4 regions of the Exiguobacterium sp. SH1S21 genome follow, and region 1 is predicted to be linked to each of the others. Evidence: riboswitches for the same ligand, from Rfam matches in the RefSeq annotation. Region 1 holds a riboswitch; each other region holds the start of a gene.

What was found. A riboswitch is a leader RNA that binds a small molecule or an ion and turns the genes downstream of it on or off. The one in region 1 is predicted to bind S-adenosylmethionine.
Region 2: it holds a riboswitch for S-adenosylmethionine, as region 1 does, so the genes downstream of both, EVJ24_RS02610 (2,3-diketo-5-methylthiopentyl-1-phosphate enolase) here and msrA (peptide-methionine (S)-S-oxide reductase MsrA) in region 1, are expected to answer to the same signal.
Region 3: it holds a riboswitch for S-adenosylmethionine, as region 1 does, so the genes downstream of both, EVJ24_RS07815 (aminotransferase class I/II-fold pyridoxal phosphate-dependent enzyme) here and msrA (peptide-methionine (S)-S-oxide reductase MsrA) in region 1, are expected to answer to the same signal.
Region 4: it holds a riboswitch for S-adenosylmethionine, as region 1 does, so the genes downstream of both, metK (methionine adenosyltransferase) here and msrA (peptide-methionine (S)-S-oxide reductase MsrA) in region 1, are expected to answer to the same signal.

What each region holds. Positions count from the first base shown of each region.
Region 1 is NZ_SJUY01000002.1:2,668-6,877, reverse strand. It holds gene EVJ24_RS03485 (3'-5' exonuclease) at 1-256, opposite strand, end outside; gene EVJ24_RS03480 (four-helix bundle copper-binding protein) at 324-656, opposite strand; tRNA gene EVJ24_RS03475 (tRNA-Ala) at 772-844, opposite strand; gene EVJ24_RS03470 (GRP family sugar transporter) at 989-1,852, shown strand; gene msrA (peptide-methionine (S)-S-oxide reductase MsrA) at 1,882-2,400, opposite strand; SAM riboswitch class I at 2,462-2,561, opposite strand; gene EVJ24_RS15430 (hypothetical protein) at 2,606-2,767, opposite strand; gene EVJ24_RS03460 (amidase family protein) at 2,888-4,210, shown strand, end outside.
Region 2 is NZ_SJUY01000001.1:532,104-536,313, reverse strand. It holds gene EVJ24_RS02620 (methylthioribulose 1-phosphate dehydratase) at 1-341, opposite strand, end outside; gene EVJ24_RS02615 (2-hydroxy-3-keto-5-methylthiopentenyl-1-phosphate phosphatase) at 338-988, opposite strand; gene EVJ24_RS02610 (2,3-diketo-5-methylthiopentyl-1-phosphate enolase) at 985-2,139, opposite strand; SAM riboswitch class I at 2,212-2,314, opposite strand; SAM riboswitch class I at 2,520-2,622, shown strand; gene mtnK (S-methyl-5-thioribose kinase) at 2,704-3,858, shown strand; gene mtnA (S-methyl-5-thioribose-1-phosphate isomerase) at 3,855-4,210, shown strand, end outside.
Region 3 is NZ_SJUY01000004.1:190,340-194,549, forward strand. It holds gene EVJ24_RS07810 (iron-containing alcohol dehydrogenase) at 42-1,058, opposite strand; gene EVJ24_RS07815 (aminotransferase class I/II-fold pyridoxal phosphate-dependent enzyme) at 1,055-2,230, opposite strand; SAM riboswitch class I at 2,307-2,407, opposite strand; gene EVJ24_RS07820 (AI-2E family transporter) at 2,585-3,685, shown strand; gene EVJ24_RS07825 (MDR family MFS transporter) at 3,944-4,210, shown strand, end outside.
Region 4 is NZ_SJUY01000008.1:159,087-163,296, forward strand. It holds gene EVJ24_RS11935 (alpha/beta hydrolase family protein) at 1-453, shown strand, start outside; gene pckA (phosphoenolpyruvate carboxykinase (ATP)) at 483-2,054, opposite strand; SAM riboswitch class I at 2,372-2,491, shown strand; gene metK (methionine adenosyltransferase) at 2,623-3,831, shown strand; gene EVJ24_RS11950 (YtxH domain-containing protein) at 3,872-4,210, opposite strand, start outside.

The DNA of each region.
Region 1 (4,210 bases):
TGACGACGTCGACGGCGTTCAGTGTCGGATAGAGCTGTTCGAGCACTTCGGGCAATGCCGGGGCGTCCCAGACGTCGCTCGGGCGAATCCCGTGGACGCGAATATTGCCTTGGTCAAAGTCTTCCTCAGGATTGACGAGCAATTGGTTCGTCTCGACGACTTCACCGTCTGTCAGTAGACTCCAACCGACAGAGCAGATGCTCCGACTGTCGCGATTGGCCGTCTCGACGTCGATTGCTAGAATAGAATGTGGCATAAAAGTTCCTCTCTTCGTTAAAAATCTGTACAAAAAAAGTCTAACACAAGGTTAGACTGTAAAGCGATCATGCGGCCGAGAGATGCCGACACGCCTCGGCGCAGCGCAAGCAAGCTTCAGAGCAGCGTTGGCAATGGTCGTACAAGTGACGCCCGCATTCGACGGCACACGTATCACACACTTGCGCGCAGAGCGCCCCGATCGGTCTTGTGAACGCCGAGTCGGTTTCGAGCGCGTTCAAGGTGAGTGTGGCGACTTCGGCACATTCTTTTGTCAACCGGATACATTCCGAGACCATCAGCAGGTCTTCTTCTTGTAAACATTTCGAGAAGCAATGGTTGCTCGCCCGTATACAGTCGATCACGGCCAAAATCGTCTCTTCGACAGAGGCTCGGTTCATTGGAAGTCCCCCTTAAGATAAATGATGTCTTACAATCATTACCCGGTTCGTGTCGACTTAAACCGAGGCGGGGACACAAAAAAGCCGGCCCACATCAGTGGACCGACTTAAGGAATGGAGCATAGCGGGCTCGAACCGCTGACCTCCACGCTGCCAGCGTGGCGCTCTCCCAGCTGAGCTAATGCCCCGTTGGAAATTATTATATCATTCTAATAAATGATTTGGCAATAAGAAAAACGAAAGAACTTTGAAAATCATTTTTTTGAAGTTTAATGGACGTTAGAGCTGGGAAAAATAGATAGGATGTTATATTAAGAAAGCAGGTGCAACGTATGGAGATGATTTTGCTAGCGCTACTGCCCGCACTCATGTGGGGGAGTATCCCGCTGATCGTATCTATTGTCGGCGGCAAGCCGATTCAACAATTGATCGGTACGACGATCGGCGCGATGGTGATGGCGGTTGTCATCGCGCTCGTCTTCAAGCCAGAGTTCACGACGCTCGCGATCGTGACTGGTTTCATATCAGGTGTGTTCTGGGCGCTTGGACAATACCTTCAGTTCCAGTCGTTCCAAATTTTAAGCGTCTCGAAAGCGATGCCGATCAGTACAGGGATGCAGCTTGTCGGGACATCACTGTTCGGGGTCATCGTCCTTGGGGACTGGAAGACATCGACCGAGCTATGGCTCGGCTTCTCGGCCCTCGTCTTGATCATCATTGGGGCCGTCATGACGTCATATCAACAAAATAAAGAATCCGACAGCAGTAGTGCTTTGAAAAAAGGGCTACTCGTGCTCCTCGTTTCGAGCATCGGTTACGTGACGTACGCCGTCCTGACCAACTACTTTGAAGTGGATGGCATCACCGCCATCCTACCGCAGTCACTCGGGATGTTCATCGCCGCGCTCTTGTTCAGCCTTCGTGAAAAAGATGTGAAAAAGTTTGATCCGAAAACGTTCAAGAACATTTTCGCCGGGCTTGCCTGGGGGATCGGGAACTTCGGGTTGTTCGTCTCGAGCGGAGAAGTCGGCATCGCGACGTCTTTCGCACTGTCTCAACTGAACGTCGTCGTCGCGACACTCGGTGGTATTTACTTGTTAAAAGAAGAAAAGACGTCGAAAGAACGCGTCTTCGTCTTTATGGGGATCGGTCTGATCGTGGTCGCTGGATTCATGCTCGGGCTCGCCAAGAGCTAAAAAAACGACGGGCATGAGGCCCGTCGTTGTCAGCTTGTCCACGTCTGGTCGATGAACTCGTCACGGCCAGATTGTTTCCGGTCCGCTTTATAGTGGGCCGGATTTTTTTTATGATAATCTTGATGATAGTCTTCGGCCGGGTAAAAGACGTCAGCCGGTAAGATTTTCGTCACGATCGGTTGTTTGAACTTTCCGCTCGCGGCGAGTTCGTCGCGACTCTGTTCTGCCGCCACGCGTTGCTCTTCCGTATGATAGAAGATGGCGGGCGCATATTGTTGCCCGCGGTCTTGGAACTGGCCGCCGTCGTCGGTCGGATCAGTCTGAATCCAATACAATTCGAGCAGGCGCTCATATGAGAATTGAGAAGGATCGAACGTGATCTCGACGACCTCGTAGTGACCACTCGTGCCTGTCTTGACGTCTTTATACGTCGGATTGTCGACGTGCCCGCCCGTATAACCGGATACGATGCCTTCGATGCCTGGCTGTTCCTCGAACGGTGTCACCATGCACCAAAAACAACCACCTGCGAATGTAGCTTTTTCCAAAATAAAATCCCCCTCATGTTCATTCCAAAAAAACGCCCATGTCATCGACATGAGCGTTTTGTCATATCGTCCAAGGCGATGCCTTGCTGGAAGTAGCACCTTGCCGAAGCAGGTTGCTGTGAAGTCGTAGAGCCAGGTCTCTCGTTCACTCAAGATATCGATATGTAGTTGGTGACAGCATCATATCATCTGTCTCGTTTAAACGTCAACGATTTGGTGTGCGCCGAAGTTGAAATAGCGTGGCACCAACAATCAAGATAATGAGGGCAATGGACGCAGGGAATGCCCACGGCAAATCATCCCCGAACAATTGTAGAAAGAACAGGGCGAACACGGACAGTAAAACAAGGATGTAAGAGCGGGACATGGCTACCTCCAATAACGTTTCTTCTAGTGTATCAAGTTGCACATCCAATGGCGATAAAAAGAAGGGGATTCGATGCATTCAGCGAATACCGAATAACATTGCCTATAAGGAGGGAACTAGATGCAAGACTTATTTGAACTAGACATCGAGACCGCACAGCGCGGCTATAAAGAAGGGACGTTCACGGCCCGGGACGTGACGGCCTACTATTTGACACGGATCGCTAGCTTGAACGATAAACTGAAAGCGGTCATCCAAGTGAACCCAGACGCACTGTTCGAGGCCGAGGCGGCCGAACGTGCCTACGGGCGCGGCGAGCGTTTACCGCTTCTTGGGATTCCCGTATTGATTAAAGACAACATTGAAACAGCAGGGCTCATGAAGACGACTGCCGGCGCCGTCGCGCTCGAGCACCATTTCGCCGGTCGCGACGCCGAGCTCGTCCGTCGGTTGAGGGAACAGGGGGCGGTCATCCTGGGCAAAGCCAATTTGTCGGAATGGGCCAACTTTTTGACAGAAGGGATGCCGAACGGATGGAGCGGCGTCGGGGGGCAGACGCTCAATCCGTATGGTGACAAGCTTGACGTCGGTGGGTCGAGCTCTGGTTCGGCGTCAGCCGTCGCTGCGAACTTGACGTTGCTCGCCGTCGGCAGCGAGACGAGCGGGTCGATCATCCACCCGAGCGTTCATAACAGCATCGTCGGCATCAAGCCGACGGTCGGTCTCATCAGCCGGAGCGGGATCATTCCGATCTCACGGTCGCAAGATACGGCCGGTCCGATGGCGCGGACGCTCCGCGACGCGGTGCTCGCACTAGAAGCGATGTGCGGGGAAGACGACTCGGACCCGGCGACGACACATCTACCGGCCGGTCCACCGTACCGGACGTGTCTCGACGAACGTCAAGCCGTCGGCATGCGTGTCGGTTTCGTGAAGGCTGAACTGTCGGATGAAGAACAGACGCTCTATCAAGCGGCGCTGGCGTTACTCAAAGCGAGCGGGGTCGAGCTCGTCGAAGTCGACCTGCCGTCAAACGACGGACTTGACCAAGGCGACGTCCTCTACCATGAGTTTAAGCTCGGGATCGAGGCGTATTTGGCGACGACAGCGCTCCCGTATGAAACGCTCGACGATTTGATGGACTGGAACAAGCGTCACCCGGAAACGGTCCCGCACGGACAAGTTACGTTCGAGAAAGCGAATCAGTTATCGGGTCGCTTGACCGAGTCGAGCTACCTCGAGCGACGCTTAGCCGACGTCCGGCAGGCGAAAACGGACGGTCTCGACCGTATATTGATGGAACAAACGCTTCACGCCCTGGCGTTGCCACACGACTTGAATTACGATATGGCGGCGAAAGCGGGCCATCCGACGATCACGATCCCATACAAGCTCAAACAGAGCGGGGCACCTTTCGGGCTGTCATTCACGGGTACGAGCTAT
Region 2 (4,210 bases), on a different contig from region 1:
TCACCGTTCACGGCGTGGAGCTCGGAGATGACGTTGTTGTCGACCGTGTGCACATGGAGTGAACACGTCGCCGCGGTCTTGTTGAACACCTCGACGTGTAGCAGCGTCTCAGCGGACGGTTTGCCAGTTTGTTCGCCAAGCAAGCGACCGGCCGCGTCGACGAGGACGAAATCGTCCGTGGTCCGTTTTCGTTTATCGCGTCCGCTCGCCGTGACGAGGAAAGTCAGCGGGTCGTCGGAGACACGAATCGCCAAATTGCCACTCGTTCCGGGGAACCAGTCGCGCGCGGCGAGTTCGTCTTTAATGTCGGCGAGTTCAAGCCAACGTGCGGTCACGCTCATACGTGCACCTCCTTCATGTGATGGGTGATGTCGTCGAACGTCTCGAACGGGGCGTGGGCGACACCTTCTGCCTCACAGAGCGTGATGAGTTGCCCACGGGCGTAGACGAAATCGGCCCGTTTGGCGATCTCGAAGTCGGTCACCGAGTCACCGATGACGATCAAGCGATCAACGGGATCGACGATCGTCCGGGCGATTGTCGGTTTGCAGCAACCACAATCATTCGTACAATGCGCGTCACAGGCGTAGGGCCAGTCGACGCGTACCGTTTCGGCTGAGAAGTCGGCGACGTTACAGTAGATGTGGTCCGGCGCGACGTGTTCTTGCAAGATCGGGTGCACGAAAAAGTCCATGCCGCCGCTGACGACGTCGAACTTCCAGCCATGTTCTCGGATCTCTTCCAAAAATGCTGGGAAACCTGGGCGCAAGGTGATGCGGTCCAGCAAGTAGTCGTGGTACGCCGAGGCGTCAGCGCTCGGCAACAGTCGGAACATCTGCCCGACCCCGGAGCGGATCGAGATGTCTTGAGCGAGCACGTCGTCTTTTAGCGCGTGCCATTCGGGCGGTGCGAACGCCCGCATCAAAGCGATGATGTTGTCCTCGGCGGTGATCGTCCCGTCGAAGTCACACAAGATGTGAATCGTCATTGTTTTGACCACGCCTTTAGCGCGGCCTCGAGCTCGTTCGTCTGGCTCGCCACGCCCAACACTTGCGCAATCGCTTGTCGGAACGCCTGGGCCCCGGCGGCCGCGCCGTCTGGGTGACCGTGGATACCGCCGCCGGCGTTGATGACGACGTCTGTGCCGAAGTCACGGATGATGTCCGGAACGAGCCCCGGATGAATACCGGCCGACGGGACCGGGAGAATCGGTTTCGTCCAGTGCGGCCGAACGCTAATGTCACGAATCGCGAACGCCTCATCGGGCGGTGTCGCGAGTGAACCATACGGGGACGGGAACAGCGTCAAGTCGGCCCCCGCGAGGCGAATCAACTTTCCGAGTAAGAGCGAGTGGCTGATCGAGCCGGTCAACGCTCCGGCGAACGCCGGATGTGCCAAGATCGGGACATTGATTTCCGGGTCTTTCGCAAGTTCACGGAGTGTGTCGAGCCCGTACGTATAGACGTTGAACAACAGTGCCGTCGCGCCCGCCTCGATCAAGCGGAGCGCTTGGTCACGCAGCCCGAACACCGGACCGCTGAGCGTGATGGCATAGAGCGAACGTTTTCCGGTCGTTTCGAACTGTTCTTGGATGACGGCCGCCCCGATTTTAGCTCGTTCAAGCGACGGAGTGAGCGGGTTGTCGTATAAAATCTCATCGTCTTTGACGATGTCGATGCCGCCGGCGAGCTGGTCTCGAAGTTGCTGTTCTAAGAAGCGTAAATCACGACCGATGATCCCTTTAAAGATGCTCATGACGAGCGGGCGATCATGGACGTCGAGCGACTCACGAACGCCTTGAACACCGAACTTTGCTCCGGGAAATTCAGGCGCAAGCGTTTCGGGTAACGTCAAGTCGATCAAGCGGACCGAGTCATCGAGCGATAATTTCCCGAACGTCGTCGTCAAGATGGATGAGAAGTCGGACGTGACGTTATGGAGCGGATAACGGATCGTGAAGCGGCTCGTCGTTTCCGTGTGCGTCGTTGAGACGACCTCGCCTCGATACGCCTTTAATTGTTCTTGTTCTAGGTGAGGCAGTTCCGTCCACGTGCCGACGGTCAGTTCGAGGGCGATTTTCTCGGCGACAGTCGCGACGCGGTCCGTCCGGCTGATTTCATATGTGGCAGTAATACTCATGTTCGTTCCTCCTTCCGGTCAAACAAAAAAATGACCCCATGCCGAGGCAAGAGGTCATCATAAAAAAATGAACTCTTATCTCTCAGCTTACGCTGCAAGAATTAGCACCGTGCCCAATCGGGTCGGTTGCTGCGACATCATCGGGCTTGTCCCCTCCGTCTGCTCTTGATAAGAATGTATTTTGAAGTTGTGAAATTTAATTGAATTTTGTCACACAATATCCGGTTCGTCAATTCCTTTTTTTGAGAAAAAAAGTTTGAGTTCGTTGTTACCATATATGCATAAAAAAAGTGACCGTTGCTCCAGAAAATTGTCGTTGACAACTTGGTGCTCGAGTAAGTAACATTCATCACAACAAGTTCACACAATCGAATATGACACTCTTATCGCGAGTTGGCAGAGGGAATTGGCCCCATGACGCCGCAGCAACCGACCAGTAGGCACGGTGCTACATCCACCAGACATACGTCTGACAGATGAGAGGAACAACCGTTACGGCTGTGCCTCTTTCTCGCGGAGAAAGGGGCTTTTTTTGTGGGGAATATACCGAAAGGGGAAACAGACATGGCTTATCAACCATTTACAGAACAGACAGTCGTCGAGCACGTCAGAACGTTAGGGTTACTCGAAGACGGGGGCATCGCGCATTGCGAGGAGATCGGGGACGGCAACTTGAACCTCGTCTTCCGCATCCGCCAAGGCGAAACGAGCCTCATCGTCAAGCAGGCGCTACCGTATGCGAAAGTCGTCGGCGAGAGTTGGCCGCTCACACTTGAACGGGCGTGGATCGAGCAGCTCGCGTTGCGCGAATTCGCCAGTGTCGTCCCGCGTTTCGTCCCGGTCGTTCTCGGCAGTGACCGGACGCTCGCCTACACGATTTTAGAGGACCTGTCCGACTTTGATATCGTCCGGACGGGCTATTTGGAAGGGAAAGCGTATCCTGAACTCGCCCGTCACATCGGTGAGTTTTTAGGACAGACGTTGTTTGAGACGTCCGACTATGCGGCCGGCCCGATCGAGAAGAAGCGGAAAGAACGGGATTACTACAACCCGGAACTATGCGATATCACTGAAAAACTGATCTTCACCGATCCGTACAAAGATGCCGAGTCGAACAACATCGAAACCGCGCTCCGTCCGGACGTCGAAGCGCTTTGGGGTGACCTGAAATTGAAAGTGGAGGTCACGAAACTGAAAGTCGGTTTCGTCACGAAACATGACGCGCTCTTGCACGGGGACTTACATACAGGTAGCATCTTTGCGACGCAACAAGAGACGAAAGTCATCGATCCGGAGTTCGCTTTTTACGGTCCGTTCGGTTTTGACATCGGGCAAATCGTCGCCCATTTGACGCTATCGACGTTCCATGACACACTCAAACGGTTCGAGCGGTTCACCGACGTATTGACGGTATGGGAGACGTTTGAAAAGACGTTCCGGACGAAGTTTGAGACGGCGGTCGAACCGTTCAACACGGACGGGTTCGTCGATGAGCTACTTCAAACCATCTTTAGCGACACGATCGGCTATGCCGGATGTGAGCTGATTCGCCGCGCCATCGGCCTCGCCGGAGTCAATGACCTCGAGACGTTACCGGAAACGGTCCGGCTCGAGCGGAAACGGGAAGCGCTCACGCTCGGCACGACGCTCATTAAACAGCGCCATGATATCCGTTCGATCGATGAATTAGTGACGCTGTTAGCGGGGGTACGCGTATGACAGTCCAAAACATTCGCTTCGAACCGTCCCGGGACGAGCTCGTCATTTTAGACCAAACGTTACTGCCCCATGAAGAGCGGTACGTGACGATCGCGACGCTCGAACAGGCGGAACACGCTATCGAGACGTTGCAAGTCCGAGGTGCGCCGGCCATCGCCTATTTCGGCGCATTTGTGCTCGCGAAAGAAGCGATCCGGCTCCAAGATGACCCGGACTTCACACGCCGGCTTGACCTCGTCGGCCGTCGATTGATCGCGACGCGACCGACGGCGGTCAATCTTCAAAACGTGATCGAGTCACTTCTCAGGCTGAACGTCGGCGGCGACTTTGAAAGGATCGCGACCGACATCAA
Region 3 (4,210 bases), on a different contig from region 1:
ATCGGTCTTATTTAATTGTTATCATCTTACTTTTAATTCTTTTATTTGTAAACAGAAAATACTAAATTTTCAAAAATTATTTTCAAATAGTCAATATCGAGCGGGACGGGTGAACGTTGCAATTCGGTCTCGACCCGGACCGCCTCGACCAGTTGCGGGATGTCGGCCGGCACGAGTCCGAGCGTCTCAAGTGACGTCGGCGCGCCGATCCTGGCGAGCCACGCCTCTAAATATGGGGCGTCAGACGAGCCACGCAACCGTTCTTGGACAAGGAGGCCGAAGCCGACCTTGTCGCCATGTAAGAACGGATGGGTCGACTCGAAGCGGCTGAGCGCGTTGTGGACAGCGTGGGCGACGGCAACGCGTGTCCCGGCGTCCCCGAAACCACCGACGGCACCGCCGACGGCAAGGATGTGATCGACCGCGAACCGGGTCTCTGGCCCATACGCGGTGAAACTGGACTCACTCAAGTCGAGTTCGACGAGCCGGCCGCATTGCTCGGCCAAGGCGAGACCGGTATTGACGCCGGCATCAGGCGAACTGTCGCCGCTCAAATAGCGGGCCTCGTAAAACTTGGCGACCGTGTCGATGACGCCGGCCCGGAAGTAGTCGTACGGCGAGTCGGTCACGACCCTTGCGTCGACGATGACCCGCTCGATGACGACGCGAAACACGTCGTAGCGGTCATAGGTGCCGTGCTCGTCATAGATGACGCTGAGCGGTGTGAAGGCGGCACAGTTCGAGGCGAGCGTCGGGATGACGATCAGCGGGACACCTTGCCGGTAAGCGACGAGTTTCGCCGTGTCGACGAGCTTGCCCCCACCGACGGCAAGGAGGACGTCCACATTTTTCAAACGGAGCCGTTCGACCTCAGCGTCCGTGCATTCGCCGCCGAACAGCGATGTCGGATAGGCAGTGATCGCTGGCAGGACGCGCTTGACGACGTCAAAACCGTTCTGTCCGCGCAGCACGTGAGCACGACGGCCATCGATCAATTCATCGAGCCGCTCGAGCGCGTCATCCGCATGGTCGTACTCGAGCACGGCTTGGCGGATCATGCCCGGACCTCTTCATACGTCGCAAACAGTTTCTCGATCCGCTCGACGGCCTCGTCGATCTTCGGCTCGGCGGAGACGAGCCCGAACCGGACGTACCGCTCGCCTTCTGAGCCGAAGAAATAGCCCGGCGTCACGGCGACCCCTGCCTCGTGGAGCAGCTTATGGGAGAACGATTTGGCGTCCCCGTCCGGCACTTTCGCCCAGACGAAGAACGAGCCACTCGGGGCCGTGATGTCCCATCCGGCCTGACGTAACCCGTCGACGAGCCGGTCGCGGCGGGCCTCATACAACCGTGACAAGTCGTCCCGGAGCGAACGCGGTGACTCGAGCGCGGCGATGGCCGCCTCTTGGATGGCCGAGAACACGCTCACATGGACGTGGTCCTGGTACGTGTTGATCGCCTCGATGATGTCGCGGTTGCCGACGGCGAAAGCGACCCGCCAGCCGGACATGTTGAACGCCTTCGACATCGTATACACCTCGATGCCGATGTCTTTCGCACCCGGCGCCTGCAGGAAGCTCGGCGGGACGTGACCGTCGAAACCGATGCTGCCGTAGGCGAAGTCGTGGACGACCATGAGGTCATGCTTATTCGCGAACCTTACCGTGTCGTCAAAGAACGCGGGCGACGCGACGGCGCCGGTCGGATTGCCCGGGTAGTTCAAATACATGAGTCGCGCTCCTTGCGGATCGAGCGTCTCGTAATCAGGAAGATAGCCGTTCTCTTCCCGGAGGACGAGGTCGTGGACGACCGCTCCGGCGAGACGTGCCCCCGAGATGTAGTCCGGGTAACCCGGGTTCGGGAGCAACATGCCGTCACCCGGTTCGAGCACACATTGCGGGAGCGTGATGAGTCCCGACTTGCTGCCGATCAAGATGGCCACTTCGGTCTCGGCATCGAGCGCGACGCCGTATTCGGTCTGGTAGAATGTCGCGACCGCTTGCTTCAGGCGCGTCTGTCCCCGGAACGGGCCGTATTGGTGTGTCGCCGGGTCGAGCAGGGCCGTCTGCAGCGCCTCGCAGATCGGGGCCGGTGTCGGCAAGTCGGGCGTCCCTTGGCCGAGCCGGATGACGTCGCGGCCTGAACGCTCGAGTGCGGCGACTTCAGCGGCGAGTCCGACGAAATGCTGGGGTGGTAACGTTTTAAGTAACTTCGAGCGTCTGTCTGTCATGAATAGTCCTCCTATGCAAAAACACCCCTTTCCGAGGAAAGGGGTGTCGAGATACGGACGTATTCAAACAACCACCTTTCCATCTCTCAAGGTCACCTTGCTGGAATTAGCACAGTATTGAAACAATCTGTTGCTGAAGCTTCATCGGGCCAGTCCCTCCGCTTCTCTTGATAGAAAGTGTTTTTATATGCAATTGATAATTTCTGTAATATGTCATTTAGTAAACCAAACGTTACCAACCTTGTCAATCCTTATTTCAAAAATTCCTTACCGCTATTGAATCCCGGTAAAAAAACGTTCATAGTAAAAGGTGAACGTTATTCTGCAAAATTTACAGCATGAGGGGATAGACCATTGGAACTAAACCGTCAATTGATATGGAAGTTAAGCGTGATCGGGCTGATTCTGCTCGTCCTATGGAAAGTCATCAGCGAGCCGGACACGATTTCTCGGGTCATGCAGTATGGGTTTCAGCTGTTGACGCCGATCATCATGGGGATCGCCATCGCGCTGCTCCTCAACACCGTCCTATCCTATATAGAAGAGCGGTTCCATTTGAAGCGTTATCAAGGCTTGTTGATCGTCTACGTCACGTTCATTGGGATCCTCGTCGTGTCAGCGGTGACGCTGTTCCCTCGCATCTATTCGAGCGTCGCCTCTCTCATCGAGGAGCTCCCGTTTTATATTCGCCAAATCGACGGCTTTCTCGGGCAGCTGAAAACGTATGTCGAGGAGTATAATGCGACGATCGCCCAAGCGATCGACTTCAATCGGTTCGAGGAACGCTATTCCGGATGGGTCGAGACGGCCGTCGTGTCTTCGGTCGGTTACGTGTCGAGCTTCACGATGACGTTGATCAACTTGCTGATCGGGATCGTCATCTCGATCTACTTGTTGAAAGACAAGGAAGTGTTCGCCCGGATGTTCAAGCGTCTGCTGTATGCGATGTTCCCGGTCGCTTCGGCGAAGACGACGATCGACATCTTCCAAGAGATGGACTATATCTTTAAACGCTACATCATCGGAAAGTCGCTCGACTGTCTCATCATCGGCGTGATGGCTGTCATCGGGCTCTTGATCATCGGTGCACCTTACGCGCTCTTGCTCGGTGTCATCATCGGGGTGCTGAACTTCATCCCATACGTCGGACCGCTCTTAGGGATGATCCCGGCGTTCATCATCACCTACTTCTACGACCCGTTCACGGCGCTGCTTGTCTTGTTGTTCATCTTCTTGCTGCAACAGTTCGACGGACTTTGGCTCGGGCCGAAAATTCTCGGCGACAGTGTCGGGATCACCCCGTTCTGGGTCATCACATCGATCATCATCGGGGGGAGCCTGTTCGGTCTCGTCGGGATGTTCATCAGCGTACCCGTGACCGCGATGATTCAAGTCGTCTTGTCCCGGTTGATCGATTATCGGCTCACCCGAAAGAATTTAAATGAACTGTTATGACGCAAGTCAAAATATGTTGACACATTTCAAGAATCTGTCATACAGTTGAAAAGAAGAGTAAACTTACAGAAAGGAGGACCAGCCATGTCAGTCATGACGCAGCCACATCGTATCCAATTTCATACTGACAGGTCGGGGTCTTCCGTTTCATGAACTGAAGTCACCCGCCTGTCTTCCGAGGCGTACATAAGCAAGTAGGGACGAGTATGCCTCCGTGCATCCTTCGTCCCTTTTACTTTGTAGAAGCAGGTGAAACGCATGATTCAATCACTCAAACGGCTCGACCGTAACATTTGGATTCGCTTCCTCGGCGAGACGATCACCGGTGTCATGATGTTCATGATCGCCCCGTTCCTCGTCCTCTATTATAGCGACAAGCTCGACAGCTACGTCCAAGTCGGCGTCATCTTGGCGACCGGACCGATCATGGCGCTCATCGGATCGGTCGTCGGCGGTCGTCTGGCCGACCTGTACGGCCGAAAACCGGTCATGATGACCGCCATCCTCGGTGATGCGGTCGCCCTC
Region 4 (4,210 bases), on a different contig from region 1:
CTGTATGACCGCATTAGCCGGACGCACCAGACGATTCACGCCCTCGGCTTTTCCCGTGGCGGCATGATGGCGTTGTCGCTCGCATCAAAACGTCCCGTCACGTCGGTCACGTCGTGGGCGGGTGTGACGAATTTGGAGTGGACGTATGAAGAACAGCGTTCGATGCGGAAAATGTTGCGCCGGATGACCGGGGGAGACCCGGAGGCGGTCCATGAGGCGTATGTCGAACGGTCTCCGCTCTTCAAAGACTGGCAGGCGCCGACGCTACTCATTCATGGGACGGACGACGAGCAAGTCCGGCTTCGTCATGCGACCGCCCTCGCCGACAAGATCGGTTCGCAAGCAGAGCTTTGGATCTTGCCGTTCGCCCATCAGCTCCCGTTCTGGGAAAAATGGAAGACGACGGACCGAGCGATGGATTGGATGTTGGCGATTGCAAGAAAAAATGACTAGTGCCCGAGCGGGGTACTAGTCATTTTGAGTTAAAAGACGATTGGGCCGGCAGCGATGACTTTCTCACTCGCTTTCGTGAATCGTTTAAAGTTTTGTTGGAACTTCAAGGCGAGCGCTCGTGCTTCGACATCGTAATGAGCTGTATCTTTCCAAGTGTCACGTGGGTTGAGCACGTCTTGTGGGACGCCATCGATATGGACCGGGATGTCGACGTTGAAGATGTCATGCTTCACAGTGTCGACGTCACGCAATTGACCGTTGATCGCGGCGTTCACCATGGCCCGTGTGTAGCTGAGCTTCATACGTGACCCTTCACCGTAAGCCCCGCCGGTCCAACCCGTGTTGACGAGGTAGACGTCGACGTTATGCTGCTCGATCAACTTACCGAGCATGTCGGCGTACCGTTCCGGGGCGAGCGGCAAGAACGGTGAGCCGAAGCAAGTCGAGAACGTTGCTTGTGGCTCGGTCACGCCGCGCTCCGTCCCGGCTAGTTTTGACGTGTAGCCGGATAGGAAGTGATACATCGCTTGCTCTTTCGTCAACTTGCTGATCGGCGGGAGCACCCCGTAAGCATCGGCCGTCAAGAAGACGATCGTGTTCGGGTGGCCGGCCCGTGAAGGGAGCATCGCGTTATCGATAAATTGAATCGGGTAAGCTGCTCGCGTGTTCTCGGTGAGCGAGATGTTTTTGTAGTCGGCTGAGCGGTCTTCGTTCAAGACGACGTTTTCAATCAACGAGCCGAAACGGATGGCGTCATAAATTTGCGGCTCGTTCTCACGCGACAAGTTGATCGTCTTGGCGTAGCAACCTCCTTCGATGTTGAAGATGCCGTCTGGTGACCAACCGTGCTCATCGTCACCGATGAGATGACGTTCCGTATCGGCCGAGAGCGTTGTCTTGCCCGTGCCCGATAGTCCGAAAAAGAGCGCCGTCTCCCCGGCGTCCGAGACGTTGGCCGAGCAATGCATCGACAAGACGTGCTGTTCAGGTAATAGGAAGTTCATGACCGAGAAGATTGATTTTTTGATTTCGCCGCCGTATTCTGTTCCCCCGATCAGAATGGTACGCTTGGCGAAAGAAACGAGGATAAACGTTTCTGAGTTTGTCCCGTCAACTGTTGGGTCGGCCTTGTAGCTCGGCGCATAAATGACCGTGAATGGGTCAAACGCACCGGCTGTCGGCCACTCCCGCAAGAACAACTGCTTCGCGAACAAGCTGTGCCACGCGTACTCGGTGATGGCGCGTACCGGTAGCGTGTAGTGCTCATCTGCTCCAGCCGAAGCTTCGAGATAATACAGCTTCTGTTTCGTCTCGAGATGGGTGAGGACTTTGTCGAGAAGAGCGGTAAATTTTTCTTCTGCGATCGGCTGATTGACCGGCCCCCAATCCACTAACGAGTTGCTGACTTCATCTTGGACGACGAATTTGTCTTTCGGTGACCGCCCTGTGAATTTCCCTGTACTGACCGATAAAGCCCCGTCTTTCGTCAGTACGCCTTCACCGTTACGAATGGCTTCTTCCACCAATTCTGGAACCGTTAAGTTCCGTAATACATCGGCACCTTTAATTAATTCTTCGATTTTCAGGAGCGTAGTCGCCATCCTGAATCCCACCTTTCCCCTAAATAGATGTGGATGAAATCCGCATACTTCCGCGTTTGATTAGTATGACATTTTTATTATATGTGACACACTAATCAAAAACAAGCATTTCTTTACCCTTTAAAGTAAGCGCTTTCTTACAAGGACATTCTAACATATTCTGTATAAGCGGGGAGTGAAAAAACGGAAACCGTCAAAAAAATGTTTGATATTTCACAAACATAAATGATTTCCGTGATTACGAAGAAATTTACAAATTAAGCAGATACGCTTGACAGAACGGTATGGCATTTATATGATGGTGTTCGTAACGGATACTCTTATTCTGAGCGGTGGAGGGAACAAGGCCCTACGAAGCCCAGCAACCGTCCGATCCTGTAGTTTTTTTCGGAAAAGGTGCTATCCTGAAGCGAAGCGACAGCTTCGAACGATAAGAGGGTAAGGAAGAACGATTCAACCTTTCCCATTGAACGTGGCGAAAGGTTTTTTTCATTACCGTCCCAAAGCAACGCGTAAGGGGAACGAGTACCGTCCACACATCACCCTTATTAATAGGAGGTTTTTCGAAATGTCAAACTTGAACCGTCGACTTTTCACTTCGGAGTCCGTCACTGAAGGACATCCGGATAAAATTTGTGACCAAATCTCAGATGCGATTTTGGATGCCATTTTGGCTGAAGATCCAAACGCCCGCGTTGCGGCTGAGACGTCTGTCACGACAGGTCTCGTGCTCGTAGCTGGTGAAATCACGACATCGACTTACGTGGATATCCCGAAAGTTGTACGTGAAACTGTTCGTGAAATCGGCTACACGCGTGCCAAATATGGTTTTGACGCTGAGACTTGTGCTGTACTCACAGCAATCGACGAGCAGTCGGCAGACATCGCCCTCGGTGTCGACCAAGCGCTCGAAGCTCGTGAAGGTCAAATGACTGACGAAGAGATCGATGCGATCGGTGCCGGTGACCAAGGCCTCATGTTCGGTTATGCAACGAACGAGACACCTGAACTCATGCCGCTCCCGATCTCACTCGCTCACAAATTGTCACGTCGCTTGGCAGAAGTTCGCAAAAACGGAACGCTTGCTTACCTTCGTCCAGACGGTAAGACACAAGTAACTGTCGAATACGACCAAGACAACAACCCGGTCCGTATCGATACGATCGTCATCTCGACACAACATGCAGAAGACATCACGCTCGAGCAGATCCAAGCGGACCTTAAAGAACACGTGATCGAAGCAGTCATCCCGGCTGAACTCATCGACGCCGAGACAAAATACTTCATCAACCCGACTGGCCGTTTCGTCATCGGTGGACCACAAGGTGATGCAGGTCTTACAGGACGTAAAATCATCGTCGACACATACGGTGGATACGCTCGCCACGGCGGTGGTGCGTTCTCAGGTAAAGATCCTACCAAAGTTGACCGTTCGGCAGCATATGCGGCCCGCTACGTGGCGAAAAACCTCGTGGCAGCTGGACTTGCTGACAAAGCGGAAGTTCAACTTGCATACGCGATCGGTGTCGCACACCCGGTTTCAATCGCGGTGGACACGTTCGGCACTGGTAAATTGAGCGAGACTGAACTCGTTGAACTCATTCGTGAGAACTTCGACCTTCGTCCGGCCGGCATCATCAAGATGCTCGACCTTCGTCGCCCGATCTACAGACAGACAGCAGCTTACGGACACTTTGGTCGCACAGACGTTGAACTCCCATGGGAGCAAACGGACAAAGCGGCAGTGCTTGAAGAAGGCGCAAAACGTTTCGCATAAGCACAAAAAGACGACCTTTCGTGAGAAAGGTCGTTTTTTATTATGCTTGTGGTTTATTTTCGTTTGTTGCGTTCTCGTTGCCAAGTGCCGTATCTTTCGCCTCGACGACTTTCTCGCCAATATCTTGCAAATCTGATTTTGCTTCCTGGGCTGTCTCGACGACTTTGTTCACGTCTTGTTTGACCGTGTCGACTTCACCGACAACTTTTTCATAGACGTTTTGCACATCGGTCGATACTTCTTGAATCATACCTGAAGCCGATTTCACTTGCTCGATGACTTGAGACGCTTTACCGGCCGGATCTTCTTTGATCGTGTCGACGAGACCGCCGACAGACGACTTCGCATTCGTGAGTGACTGTTTCGTCGTCTCACGGTT